Regions from separate parts of the Paraburkholderia terricola genome, predicted to be linked through region 1. Evidence: riboswitches for the same ligand, from Rfam matches in the RefSeq annotation. Region 1 holds a riboswitch; each other region holds the start of a gene.
What was found. Region 1 has a riboswitch for cobalamin ahead of cobW (cobalamin biosynthesis protein CobW). Riboswitches for the same ligand answer to the same signal wherever they lie in the genome.
Positions count from the first base shown of each region.

Region 2: another riboswitch for cobalamin. It lies ahead of CUJ90_RS03665 (TonB-dependent receptor plug domain-containing protein); the one in region 1 lies ahead of cobW (cobalamin biosynthesis protein CobW).
Region 3: another riboswitch for cobalamin. It lies ahead of cobG (precorrin-3B synthase); the one in region 1 lies ahead of cobW (cobalamin biosynthesis protein CobW).

Region 1 is NZ_CP024942.1:3,013,329-3,017,714, reverse strand. Features, by position in the region: gene CUJ90_RS32065 (cobyrinic acid a,c-diamide synthase CobB) at 1-532, opposite strand, end outside; gene cobO (cob(I)yrinic acid a,c-diamide adenosyltransferase) at 536-1,138, opposite strand; gene cobA (uroporphyrinogen-III C-methyltransferase) at 1,135-2,391, opposite strand; cobalamin riboswitch at 2,613-2,851, opposite strand; cobalamin riboswitch at 2,920-3,188, shown strand; gene cobW (cobalamin biosynthesis protein CobW) at 3,279-4,379, shown strand; gene cobN (cobaltochelatase subunit CobN) at 4,386-4,386, shown strand, end outside.
Region 2 is NZ_CP024941.1:838,861-843,246, forward strand. Features, by position in the region: gene CUJ90_RS03645 (EVE domain-containing protein) at 1-108, opposite strand, end outside; RNA gene ssrS (6S RNA) at 204-385, opposite strand; gene CUJ90_RS03655 (cell division protein ZapA) at 498-812, opposite strand; gene CUJ90_RS03660 (ATPase) at 809-1,165, opposite strand; cobalamin riboswitch at 1,373-1,627, shown strand; gene CUJ90_RS03665 (TonB-dependent receptor plug domain-containing protein) at 1,717-3,624, shown strand; gene CUJ90_RS03670 (FecCD family ABC transporter permease) at 3,652-4,386, shown strand, end outside.
Region 3 is NZ_CP024942.1:2,566,486-2,570,871, forward strand. Features, by position in the region: gene CUJ90_RS30125 (precorrin-2 C(20)-methyltransferase) at 1-516, opposite strand, end outside; gene CUJ90_RS30130 (precorrin-8X methylmutase) at 517-1,143, opposite strand; gene cobG (precorrin-3B synthase) at 1,144-2,643, opposite strand; cobalamin riboswitch at 2,728-2,906, opposite strand; gene CUJ90_RS30140 (bifunctional cobalt-precorrin-7 (C(5))-methyltransferase/cobalt-precorrin-6B (C(15))-methyltransferase) at 2,991-4,250, shown strand; gene CUJ90_RS30145 (cobalt-precorrin-5B (C(1))-methyltransferase) at 4,250-4,386, shown strand, end outside.

The DNA of each region.
Region 1 (4,386 bases):
AAAACGGCAGCTCGGGCCTGAATCGCGCGAGCCCGAAGGCGACCGCGCCGAAGGTCTGCGCCATCGCCTTCGCTGAAATCACCGCGAGCACCGGCACGCCGAACACGGCGGCGAGGTCGGCGCTGCTCGGCGTGCCGTCGAATAGACCCATCACGCCTTCGATCAGGATCAGGTCCGCTTCGGCCGCCGCCTGCGCGAGCAGCGTGCGGCAAGCGGCTTCACCGACCATCCACAGATCGAGCGACAGCACGGGCGCGCCGCTCGCGCGCGCGAGAATCATCGGGTCGAGAAAATCCGGGCCGGTCTTGAACACGCGCACGCGCCGCCCCAGCCGCCGATGATGGCGCGCGAGACCCGCGGTAATCGTGGTCTTGCCTTGACCCGAAGCCGGCGCGCTGATGAACAGCGCGGGACATGCCGTCGAGGTCGTTCCGTTCGGGAACGCCCCTGAAGAACTGCCCTCGGCGGGCGCTCCGGACGAAGTGCCTTTCGGCTGCGCCTCCGAAGCGCTCTTATCGGGGCTCGCGCTCATCGCTCAGAACTCCACGCCGCGCTGCGCTTTCACGCCTTGCTCGCGGTACGGATGCTTGACGATGCGCATCTCGGTGACGAGATCGGCGGCCTCGATCAACGCATCCGGCGCGTGACGGCCGGTCACCACCACGTGCAGCATCGGCGGGCGAGCGTTGATCACGGACAGCACCTCGTCGAGCGGCAGGTATTCGTACTTCAGCACGGTGTTCAGCTCGTCGAGGATCACCATCTGGTAGTCGCCGCTCTCGATCATCCGGCGCGCTTCGTCCCAGCCCTTGCGGGCGGTGGCGATGTCGGCGTCGCGGTTCTGCGTGTTCCAGGTGTAGCCATCGCCCATCGTGACGAAATCGCAATTGGCGATCGCGCCGAGAAAACCGCGCTCCGACGTGTGCAATGCGCCCTTGATGAACTGCACGACGCCGAGGCGCATGCCGTGTCCGAGCACGCGCACGGCCATGCCGAACGCGGCCGTGGTCTTGCCCTTGCCGGTGCCGGTGTTGACGATCAGCAAGCCCTTTTCGACGGTGGCGTTGGCCTGTTTTTTCTCGTGGCCTTCGCGCCGGCGTTCGGTCATGCGTTGATGCGATTCGGGATCGGTTTTCATGGAAGGTCCTGTTTCTCGGTGTCGTGGGTTGTCGGTTCGTGTTCGGTCCGGGCGATGATCGAGGCAATCGCCACGGTCACGCCGGCATGCGCGGTCTTGCGGACGAGGAGTTGGGCGTTGGGTACAGCCGACGCAGCCGACGCAGCCGACGCAGCCGACGCAGCCGACGCAGCCGACGCAGCCGACGCAGCCGACGCAGCCGATGCAGCGGACCCGGCCGACACGTTAGCCGCGCCGAGCAGCGCGCACGGCTCGCAAACGCCGTCCACGCCGAGATGCTCGCGTGCAACCGCCGAAGGCTCGGCCACGGGTATCGCCGCGATTTGCTCGCGGCTGAAGAGTGCGATCGGCAACGCGTGGCGTGCGCAGAATTCGAGCAGGCCTGCTTCGTGGGCTTTGCTGTCGATCGAGGCGATCGTGCTGATTTCGTCGAACGTATGCGACCCGAGCGCGGCGCGCACGGCCGTTTCGATCTGCACGGCCGAGGTGTGCAACCGGCAACCGACGCCGACGCTCAGCGTTTTCATGGGCACGCTCCGCGCCAAAGCCAGCGACGCGACGCCGCCGATCACCACGATCGCCGGCGAGCCGAGCCCGGCGCGAGACACCGTATCGGCGAACTCTCCAAGCCGCGCCAGCGCATGCCGTTGCTCGGGCCGCGTGGCCGATTCGATCGCGGCGCACGGCGTATCAGCGTTCATGCCGGCCGCGAGCAACGCCCCGACGATATCGCTCAAGCGCCGCATGCCCATGTAGATCACCAGCGTCATGCGCGTGGCGACGAGCGCGGCCCAATCGGGCTCGCCGCTGCCGGCGCTATGTCCGGTGACGAACACCACGCCTTGCGCATGATCGCGATGCGTGACCGGAATGCCGATCGCCGCGGGCGCCGCGATGCCCGCCGTGATGCCGTTGATCACTTCGGCGTCGATGCCCGCTGCTTGCAGCGCCTGCAATTCCTCGCCGCCGCGCCCGAACGCGAACGGATCGCCGCCTTTCAAACGCGCGACGCTGCGCCCGGCCCGCAGATGCGCGAGCATCTGCACGATGATCCCGGCCTGCGGCGTGGACGGATGTCCGCCGCGCTTGCCGACGTAAATCACCAGCGCGTCGGCGCGCGCGAACTGCAATACGTCGGGATTCACCAGATCGTCGACCAGCACCACGTCGGCTTGCGCGAGCGCGCGGGTCGCCTTGAGCGTCATCAGTTCGACGTCGCCGGGGCCCGCGCCGATCAGCCACGCGCGGCTCATCGCGGCATGCATGGCGCGCGCCATGTCGTGACGGACGGGAAGGGCCGAAGCGCCAGGAGGGCGTGCGAGCCGGCGGAAAGGGAAGAACTCATGCGGTGCTACGGATATCAGGCATGACGTAATGCGCCGCTTCACCAAGATACATGCAAGCGGGGACCACGCCGTGCTTCAGCGCCATCACATCCGTCCCTCGCGGATTCCGGCGGCCGGCAGCGTGACGTTCGCTGCCTCCGCGTCTGGCCGGTATCCGGGCTGGCGGCCTCATGCGCTTTGCCTTCCCGTCCGCATTCGTCGGACAGTGGCATCGAAAACGCATGCGCGGCGCTATAAAACCCATCGAGCGCCGCAGGTCGCTTACCGTTGCGGGGACAGCACAGGTTGAGCGCGGCAAGCGCGGCCTGTTTCCCGTTTAACTGCACACGCGAATGCATGTGCGGGCACCAAACGCGCGCTTACGATAGCACATGACGCCCCATCCGATAAGCGCCTCCGTCCTCGCGTTTTCTTGACTGCGCCGGGTCGCGGGCCTACACTCGCACGCACTTTGGTGCTCGTGTGCGCGCTCCTGCGCATGCAGTTAAACGGGAAACAGGGCGCCCGCGTTCAAGGACCGGGTCAACCTGTGCTGCCCCCGCAACGGTAAGCGAAATGCGGTACGTCACGTACCGCGGAGCCGGCTTCGATGTCCACGCGCAAGGCCGCGTCGGCATACAACCACTGGGCGAGAAATCACTCGCACGGGAAGGGGAAGCGGCGCTTTCGCCAGCCCGGATACCGGCCAGAGCACGCAGGACGAACGCCGCGGGGATGCGGCATGCGTTCATGACCTCACCCCGCTTGCTGTCTTTCCCTGTTGCAGCAACGCCGTCGATCGAATGGACCTCACGATGCAAACTCAAATGCGCAAGATCCCCGTCACCATCGTCACGGGCTTTCTCGGCAGCGGCAAGACCACGCTGCTTCGGCACATTCTTCGGCATGCGGGCGGCAAGCGCATTGCGGTGATCGTCAACGAGTTCGGCGAGCTCGGCATCGACGGGGAAATCCTCAAGGGCTGCGGAATCGGTTGCGACGAAAACGGCGTCGAAACCGAAGGGCAACTGTATGAACTGGCGAACGGTTGCCTGTGCTGCACCGTGCAGGAAGAATTTTTTCCGGTGATGGAAAAACTCGTCGAGCGCCGCGAGCAGATCGATCACGTGCTGATCGAAACGTCGGGCCTCGCCTTGCCCAAGCCGCTGGTGCAGGCGTTCAACTGGCCGCAGATCAAGAACAGCTTCACGGTGGATGCGGTGGTGACCGTGGTGGACGGCCCCGCCGCCGCGAGCGGCCAGTTCGCCGACAACCCGGCCGCCGTGGATGCGCAACGCAAGGCCGATCCGAATCTCGATCACGAATCGCCGCTGCACGAACTGTTCGAGGATCAGTTGTCCGCGGCCGATCTGGTGATTCTGAACAAAACCGATTTGCTCGACGACGCGCGGCAAAGCGCCGTGGAAGCCCTCATTCGTGAAGAGATTCCACCGCAAGTGAAGATCGTGCGCGCGCAGATGGGCCAACTCGATCTGCACACGTTGCTGGGTCTCGAGGCGGCTTCGGAAGAAACCATCCACTTGCGCCACGATCACCACGGTTCCGCCGACGACGCCGATCACCACCACGACGAATTCGATTCGGTGGTGGTGCAGGCGAGCGCGCCATCGCGCGAAGCGCTGATCGCCGCTTTGCAAGGGCTCGTCGAAACGAACACGATTTACCGCGTCAAGGGTTTCGCGGCTTTGCCGGGCGCGCCGATGCGTCTGGTGATCCAGGGCGTGGGCCGGCGTTTCGATAGTTATTTCGATCGGCGCTGGCAGGCGCATGAAACCGATGCGGGACTGCAAAGCCGCTTCGTGCTGATCGGCGAGGACCTGGATCAGCACGCGCTGCAACGCGCATTCGACGCGGCGCTCGGTGTGGCGTCGAGCGCCGAAGCGCAACAGGCGTAAGCGCTCA
Region 2 (4,386 bases), on a different replicon from region 1:
CGCCTGATAGTTGCGCACGCCGGTCCACGGCAACGTGCGGTGCGGTGCGTTGGCGAGATGGTCGATGCTTGCTTCGTCCGGTTCGGACTTCATTAGCCAGTAGCGCATGAATCGAATTGGAACGTTAAGGGTTTGAAGATGCGGAAGAAAATCGAGGCCCAAAGAAAAACGGCACCGAACCGAAGTCCGATGCCGTTCCAAATAAGGTCCCCGCCTTAGCCGCTAGGCCGGCATCCTGAACCGGGGGTTCAGAATTGGTCGCAGTTAGCAACACTTCGGGTACATCAGACAGAGTGACGCGCACACCCGTGCTACAAATTTCCGCAACCGTGCACATGGCATTGGTTCAAGGAATATATGACCTTGGCGAACCAGGCAGGGAAGCTAAACCGATGAAACTAAAACGATGGAATTCAAACGTTTGCCGAGTCTTATTGACTACCGCTCATGCACTTCGCTTGAATCCGCAGCCAATCTCGCGACCGGCCACTAGATAGTTATTGCATGCTGTACTGCTCGATCACAGTACCCAGTTGCTCGTTCATTTGATGCATTGTACGCCGGATTTCCTCAGCGGGAAATGCTTCTCCGTGCCGCACGCTGCTTTGCAGCTTAAGCAGTTCCGATGCCAGCGACAACGCAGCCATGACGGCAATGCGATCCGTGCCGCGCACGTTGCTGTTATTGCGGATCTTCGACATTTCGGCGTCGACACGCGCGACCGCTTCAAGCAGTGCGCCTTCTGTTTCAGCCGAGCAGGCGAGACGATAGGGCACGCCGAGAATCGACACTTCGATCTGCTTCGTGGTCATGCGTTTTCTCCGTGGCGGGTCACGTCGCTCCCGGTTTCGGCTTGATGCTGAGCGGGCTCGAGCAGATCGAGCTGGTTGTCCGGCTCATTGTGCGCGCGTGCCCGCGGCAGTTTCTCGAGAATCGCATTCAGCCGCACCTGGGCGTCGTCGATCTTGGCCGACAGTGCGTCGCGTTCCGCTTGCAGCGCATCGCGTTCCTCGCGAAGCATTGCAAGTTCCGTGCGCGTGGCTTCGACTTCGGCGCGTGATTGGGCGAGCTGCTCTTCGAGCGCGAGGCGCGCTTCGTTGTGGCGCTGGCTGATCGCGATCAGCTTGCCGATGTTCTGTGAAAGTGTTTCGAGTTCGGTGAGCATGTGCTGCGTCCTCTAAAGACATCGCATTTTAGCGCGGAATATCGCGGGTTCCGACATTTGTCTCGTTTCGAGACGTAACAACCTCGCTTTATGCAGGCATTGATCGACCATATGATGAAAAAGTACTCGCGCATCGGACAATAACCCGCACTTAACCGAACAGATCGCGCAACGATCAACGATTCTTGACGGGCTCGGGGGCCGCTCCTAAACTGGCCGCACTCTGGTGCCCGCGCGCGCTTTCATAGTGCGCGCAGTTAAACGGGAAGCAGGGCGCGTCGTTCGCCAGAACGCGCGAACCTGCGCTGCCCCCGCAACGGTAAGCGACCGCATTCATCATGCAGGTCGGTCCTGATCGCGTGTTCGAAGCTGAACGTGCGAGTGTGCCACTGCGCGTCACGCGTGGGAAGGCGGGATCGATGTGTCGCCAGCCCGGATACCGGCCAGAGGGAGAGGAACGTCCGCGAAAACGTTGAAAAGCGCGGGCGCCTCGTTACGCATCGGCCTGCGGGGAAGCGGGCCGCGCACGTTACCCACAGGAATGTCATCCCATGCTGTCCCCCATCGCTCGCGCGGCGTGGCTCGTTTTTGCGGGCGTGCCGCTCGTCGTGCACGCTCAGGCCGCTGCTGTTTCCACCTCTTCCGATGCGTCTTCTTCCACCTCGTCCGCGGCTGCCGCGGCTGCAGGTTCATCGCCCATCGTGTTGTCGCCGGTGGTCGTCACGGCGGGGCGTGGCCCGCAAGCGCTCGCCGACGCGATTCCGCCGACGGCGCTGTTCGATCAGCAGGACATCGCCGACAGCACCGCGACCGACTTGCCCGGCCTGCTGCAACTCGCCCCCGGCGCGCAAATCTCGCGTACAGGTGGCCCTGGTTCGACCACGAGTCTGTTTTTGCGTGGCGCGTCGTCGACGCAATCGCTGGTGCTGATCGACGGCGTGCGGGTCGACTCGGTGACCCTCGGTACATCGCAACTCGCGCAGATCCCGCTCGACCAGATCGATCACGTGGAAGTGGTGAACGGCAACGGGTCCGCGCTATACGGTTCGGGCGCGATCGGCGGCGTGGTGCAGGTGTTCACGAAAGACGGTGGCGACCATCCTCCGCGTTTCAACTTTTCGGTGGGCTACGGCAGCTATCACACGCAGACGCAGCAGGCCGGCGTGAACGGCGCATTGGATAAGGACGGCGCCACCACCTTCAACCTGTCGCTCGCCCGTTCGAAGGACGACGGCTTCTCGTCGCTGAATCCGCGCGAGGCGCCGCAAGCCAATCCGAACGCAAACGGCTATCTGAACGAAAGCATTTCGGCTTCGCTGCGTCACAGGTTCAACGACCAATGGAACGCGGGCGTCACGTATTTCCAGTCGAACGGCAACAACAGTTACGACAACGCGTATGGCGTGCCGACCGATTCAAACAATCTGTATAGCAAGGTGCGTCAGATGTCGGTGTTCGCGAACGGCAAGCTGACCGATTGGTGGACCACCCACTTCATCGTCTCCGAAGGCGACGACCGCAGCGTGTCGAAAACCAACGGCATCTATAACGGCCGCTTCGATACCGACAATCGCCAGTACACGTGGCAGAACGATTTCACGTTCGCCGCGCAGCAGAAGTTGCAGGTGGGCTATGAGCATCTCGATCAAAGCCTCGACTCGGATACGTTCGCGGCGCCGGATCGTCATGTGGATTCGGGTTTCGTCGGCTATACGGGGCGCTTTGGGCGCAACCAGATTCAGGCCAATGTGCGGCGCGACCAGTATTCCGATTTCGGCGGAGCGAACAGTTACTATCTCGGCTACGGTTTCGACATCACCGGCCATTGGAAGGCGACTGCAAGCTATTCGGATTCGTTTCGCGCGCCGAGCTTCGACGATCTGTACTATCCGTACAGCGGCAACGCGTCGATCGAGCCGGAGCGCAGTCATTCGATCGAGGCCGCGTTGCAGTACGCGTCGAACGCGCTCGGCGTGATGCGCCTGAGCGCGTTCCAGACGCGCTATTCGAATCTGATCGATTATCAGCAGGTGACGCCCGGCATCTATCTGGCCGAGAACGTCGGGCATGCGAAGGTGCAGGGACTCGAAGGATCGTGGAGCGGCCATGTCGGCAAGACGGACGTGCGCGCGTCGTTGACGCTGCAAAATCCCGTCGACCTCGACAAAGATGCCGACCTTCTGCGGCGCGCGCGGCGTTTCGGATCGCTCGCGGTGAATCGCAGCATCGCCTGCTGGCGCGTGGGCGGCGAGTGGATCGTGAGCGGCGCGCGCGAAGATAGCAGCGGCAAGCTGGGCGGCTACGGTGTGGTGAATCTGTCGGCGCGCTACAACATCACGAAAGCGTGGTACGTGGCCGCGCAAATCCACAACCTGTTGAACAAGGACTATGAAACGGCCTACTCGTATAACTCGCCCTGGCGCGGTGCGTATGTCACGGTTGGCTGGCAGCAGCAGTGACGAACGTTCCTGCATGAGCACGCGCCGATGAACCGCGGTTCGAGTTCGACCACCCCAACCACGAGCACGATGCGCGTCATGAATGCGAAGCGTGCCGCCGCGATCTGGCTTGCGCTCGCGGTGGTCGCGCTCGTCGTGTTGATGGCGTCGCTCGCACTGGGCAGCGTGGCGCTTCCGCCCGGCCGCGTGTTGGCGGCGCTGATGCCCTCGTCCTCGGCGCATGGCGGGTCCGCCGATCTGACCGCCGAGATCGTTCGCACGCTGCGTTTGCCGCGCGCGTTGGCGGGCTTCGCATGCGGCGCGTTGCTCGCGTTGGCCGGCGCGCTACTGCAAGTGCTGTTGCGCAATCCGCTGGCCGAACCCTACGTGTTAGGCGTGTCAGGCGGCGCGGCGACGTTCGCTCTCGTCGCGATGATCGCGGGTGGCGCGTGGTGGATCGTCGACGCCAGCGCATTCGCCGGCGCGTTCGTGTCGATCCTGCTGGTGCTCGGCCTCGCGCGCCGCGAGCTGTGGCGCGGCGAGCCGCAGGATACGTCGCCGCGTTTGCTGCTGACCGGCGCGGTGATCGCGGCGGGCTGGGGCGCACTCATCACGTTGCTGCTGAACCTCGCGCCCGACAATCGCTTGCGCGGCATGCTGTTCTGGCTGACCGGCGATCTCAACGGCGGGGCGATGCCGTGGACGGCGCTCGCCGTGCTCGCCGTCGCGCTGCTTGCGATCGTGCCCGCCGCGCCGCGGCTCAATGTCCTGTTGCGCGGCGAT
Region 3 (4,386 bases), 450 kb from region 1:
ACGGCGGCGCAATTCGTCCTCGGGCAGCACGCCCGAGAGCACGGAGAGGCTCTGGTTGCGATAGACGAGCGGCGCGCCGAGCACGGCGGCGCCGCCGAGCATCGAGCACACGCCGGGCACGACTTCGCTCTCGTAGCGCGCCGCGAGCCGGTCGTGCAAATACATATAGGAGCCGTAGAAAAACGGATCGCCCTCGCAAATCACGGCCACGTCGCGGCCCGCATCGAGATGACCGGCGACGATCTCCGCCGCCGTGTCGTAGAAGTCGGCGATGATCGCTTCATACGAGAGCGGCGGTTCGAGCGCTTCGGTGGTGACCGGATACACGAGCGGCAGATGCTGCTGCGCGTCGTGCAAATGCGCTTCGATGATGCTGAACGCGTTGCCTTTCTTACCCTTCGCGACGAAATACGCGACCACGGGCGCCGCTTTCAGCAGACGCAGCGCCTTCAGCGTGATGAGTTCAGGGTCGCCGGGGCCGACGCCGAGTCCGAACAAACGTCCTTGCACGGTCATTTATTCGACCTCCGTCGCGAGCGCGTTCACGGCGGCGGCGGCCATCGCGCTGCCGCCGCGTCTGCCGTGCACCACCACGTAGGGCACGCCGCGGCTGTCGTCCGCGAGCAGCGCCTTCGATTCGGCCGCGCCGACGAAGCCCACCGGAAAACCGAGAATCAGCGCGGGCTTCGGCGCGCCGGCATCGAGCATGTCGAGCAAATGAAAGAGCGCGGTCGGCGCATTGCCGATCACGACGACGCTGCCCGCGAGTCGCGGACGCCACAATTCGAGCGCGGCGGCCGAGCGCGTGTTGCCGAGTTCGCGAGCGAGCGCCGGTACGTCGTCGTGGGTGAGCGTGCAGATCACTTCGTTGTTCGCGGGCAGCCGCGCGCGCGTGATGCCTTGCGCGACCATGCCGGCATCGCAGAGAATCGGCGCGCCTTGCGCGAGCGCCGTGCGGCCCGCGGTGCCCGCGCCTGCGGAAAATTGCAGGGCGTCGACGATATCCACCATGCCGCACGCGTGAATCACGCGCACCGCGAGTTTTTCCAGGTCCGCGGGGATGCGCGATAAATCGGCTTCCGCGCGGATCGTCGCGAAGGATTGGCGATAGATCTCCTGACCGTCGCGAATGTAATCAAGCATCTATGGGCTCCGGGCCAGGTGGTCGAGCAGGTCGGCGGCCTGGTCGATCGTCAGTTGGCGCGCGACGCACTGGCCGAAATCCGAGTGGCCGTCGTCGCGTCGATAAAGGTCGTAAGTGCCGGGCGACACAGCCAGCAGTGTGTACGGCGCACGATGCGCGGCGGCGCACGAGCGCGGGCAGCCGCTCAGATGGACCTCGACGTTCTCGGGCAAGCGCGCGGCGAGCCGCAGTGCGTCGGCCTTGGTGTCGGCGAGGCTTTTCGCGCAGCCTGGCGAGCCCGCGCAGGCGATCAGACGCGTGATGGCTTGCGTGGCATCGCAGGCGAGGCCCAGCGTGTTCAGTGCGGTCAGCACGGCTGGCACGGCGTGCGCCGCGATGTCGGTCAGCAGCACGCTTTGCCACGGCGTGACGTGCAGCGTGCCGTTGCCTTGCTGTCGTGCGAGCGCGGCGAGGGCATGCAGGGTGGCGGCGTCGAGGCGGCCTAGCGGCGGCTGGCCGCCTACGTGCCAGGTCTCCGTCGTGCGTTGGGCGTGCGCGCCGAGACGACGCGCGGCATCGGCCGGTGTCGCGCGATGCCAGGACGCGAGCGACGCGTCGCGTGACAGCGGGAAATCGACATACGTTTGCGCGCGCTGCAATACGGCGTCGACGGAACGCGCGGCGAGCAGGTGACGCATGCGCGTGGCGTCGGCGGCGGCGAGGTCGAGAAACGAGTGCAGCAGCGCGCGGACAAGCGCAGGGACTTGCGATGACGACACGGCGGCTAATGCGCCTGCGTCGTCCACGCGACGAGCTTGTGTCGAGTCATCGCAACCGGCAGCCGGGTTTTGCGGTAACGCCACCGCTGGCGGGCAACCCGCAAGACCGAACACGAACCGCACACCGTCACGAACTTGCGACGCCGCGAGCCACATGTCATGCGGATGATCGAGCCTCGCCAGGCGCTCGCCGCCATCCACCAGCAGCGCGAATTTCGGCGACAACGCCGCGAAGCGCGCTTCGCCTTGCAGCAGCGCCAGCAGTTCGGCGCACAGCGGCCTCGTGTCGAACAAGGCGAAGGGATCGCGCCCGGCGGCGGGGCTGATCATCACGTTGCGCACGTCGTCGGCGGCCGCCGCGCGGAGCGAGTTGGAAGCCGGCGCGGCGCGCTTCGCCATCGCATCCGAACCAGCCGCCGCGTCGGGCGCCGCTCCATCGGGCCCAAGCCCCGCCGCCACCAACGCCGCGCTCAACGCCGCTGCCTCGCCGCCACGCACGCCGCGCACCTGCAGGTTCGCGCGATTGGTCAACTCGATCACGCCGGCCGCATGCCGCGCGCTCGCCTCGGCAATCGCCTCGGCCTGCGCGGCGCTCAACTCGCCGCCAGGCAGCTTGATCCGGCAGATGCCGCCGTCGCGCGCGGCGACGATGCGCAGCAGCCCCGGACACGCCGAGGGCCGTGGCGCTGGGGCCGCGTCGGGCAAAACGGTGGAGGGCGAAACTTGATTCAAGACGGACACCGGGTTTAGCGTCGCGCGAAAGCCCGAGCAAGCCGTGAGGCGGGCATTGCTGCGGCATCGGTACACCCCGCCCGATGCAGGCTGGCACGAACAGTCTCGCCGGCAGGTCTCCTGGCTGGCAGGTCATGGTCCGCCGCTGCCTTCCCGGTGAAACCAGTGGCGCGGAGCGCAAACGGACTCGCTGCATACAGTTGCGGGGGCAGCCACAGTGGCACTGTGTTCCCTCTTCGGCCCCGAAGGGCACCGGCGGCTGTATTATGCCTTTTTTCGGACAGCACAACGAGGCTGGACGCTTTGACCGGCGTGGCACAGCGCATGATTTGAAGACACAGAATGAGGATGGATGCATGCCTGCGTGGCTGACGGTGGTGGGCATGGGCGATGACGGCTTCGCCGGTTTGGGACGGCCCGCGCGGCGTGCGTTGCTGGAGGCGTCGGTGATTTACGGCGGCGAGCGTCATCTGGCGATGCTGCCCGCGCGCCTCGCCGCGCGCCGCGCGGCATGGCCGCGGCCGTTCGATCTCGCGCCGTTGCTGGCCGAGCGCGGCGCTTCCGTATGCGTGCTGGCGAGCGGCGATCCGATGCTGTTCGGCGTCGGCGCGACGCTCGCGCGGCAGTTGCCGGCCGGCGAGTTGCGGGTGCTGCCCGCGCCGTCGTCGCTGTCGCTGGCGGCGGCGCGGCTCGGCTGGCCGTTGCAGGAGGTCGCGACCGTGTCGCTGGTGGGGCGGCCGCTGCCCGCGCTGAACGCGCATTTGCACGACGGCGCGCGCGTCTTCGTGTTGAGCGCCGATGGGCGCACGCCCGCGGCGTTGGCCGAACTGCTGAATGCGCGCGGCTTCGGCGCGACCCGCATGATCGTGCTGGAACATCTGGGCGGCGAGCTGGAACGTCGCATCGACGGCCGCGCCGATCAGTGGTCCGCTCCCGATGTCGCCGCGTTGAATCTGATCGCGCTCGAATGCCGCGCGACCGAAGGCGCGCCGCGTCTGCCGCTGACCTGCGGCTTACCCGACGACGCTTTCCGCCACGACGGCCAGTTGACCAAGCGCGACGTGCGCGCGATCACATTGGCGCGCCTCGCGCCGACGCCCGGCGAATTGCTGTGGGACGTGGGCGCGGGCAGCGGCTCGATCGGCATCGAATGGATGCGCGCGCATCCGACCTGCCGCGCGATCGCGATTGAAGGGCACGCGGAGCGGCAGCGTTTCATCGAGCACAATCGCGACGCGCTGGGCGTGCCGGGTCTGCAACTCGTGGCCGGGCGCGCACCCGAAGCGCTGCAAGGGCTGCCGGCGCCGGACGCCGTGTTCATCGGCGGCGGCGCGACGGCGGCGGGCGTGCTGGAGACGTGCTGGGCGCGTCTGCGCGACGGCGGCCGGCTGGTCGCCAACGCGGTCACCTTGCAAGGCGAGGCGGCGCTCGCGGCCTGGCGCGAGCAACATGGCGGCACGCTCACACGCATCGCGCTGGCCGACGCGCAACCGCTCGGCGGCTTCGATACGTGGCGCCAGGCGTTGCCGATCACGTTGCTGGACGTGACGAAGGCCGCGCGTGAAACCGATACGGCCGCCATCGCGACGTCATCCGAATCACGGCGACAACCGTAATGCGCGAAGAAACGCCCGAACAACCCGCGCCGCTGCGTAGCGGCTATACGACCGGCAGTTGCGCCACCGCGACGTCGCTCGCGGCGGCGCGTCTGCTGCTCGCGGGCGTCGTCAGCGAGGTTGCGGAAATCGTCTT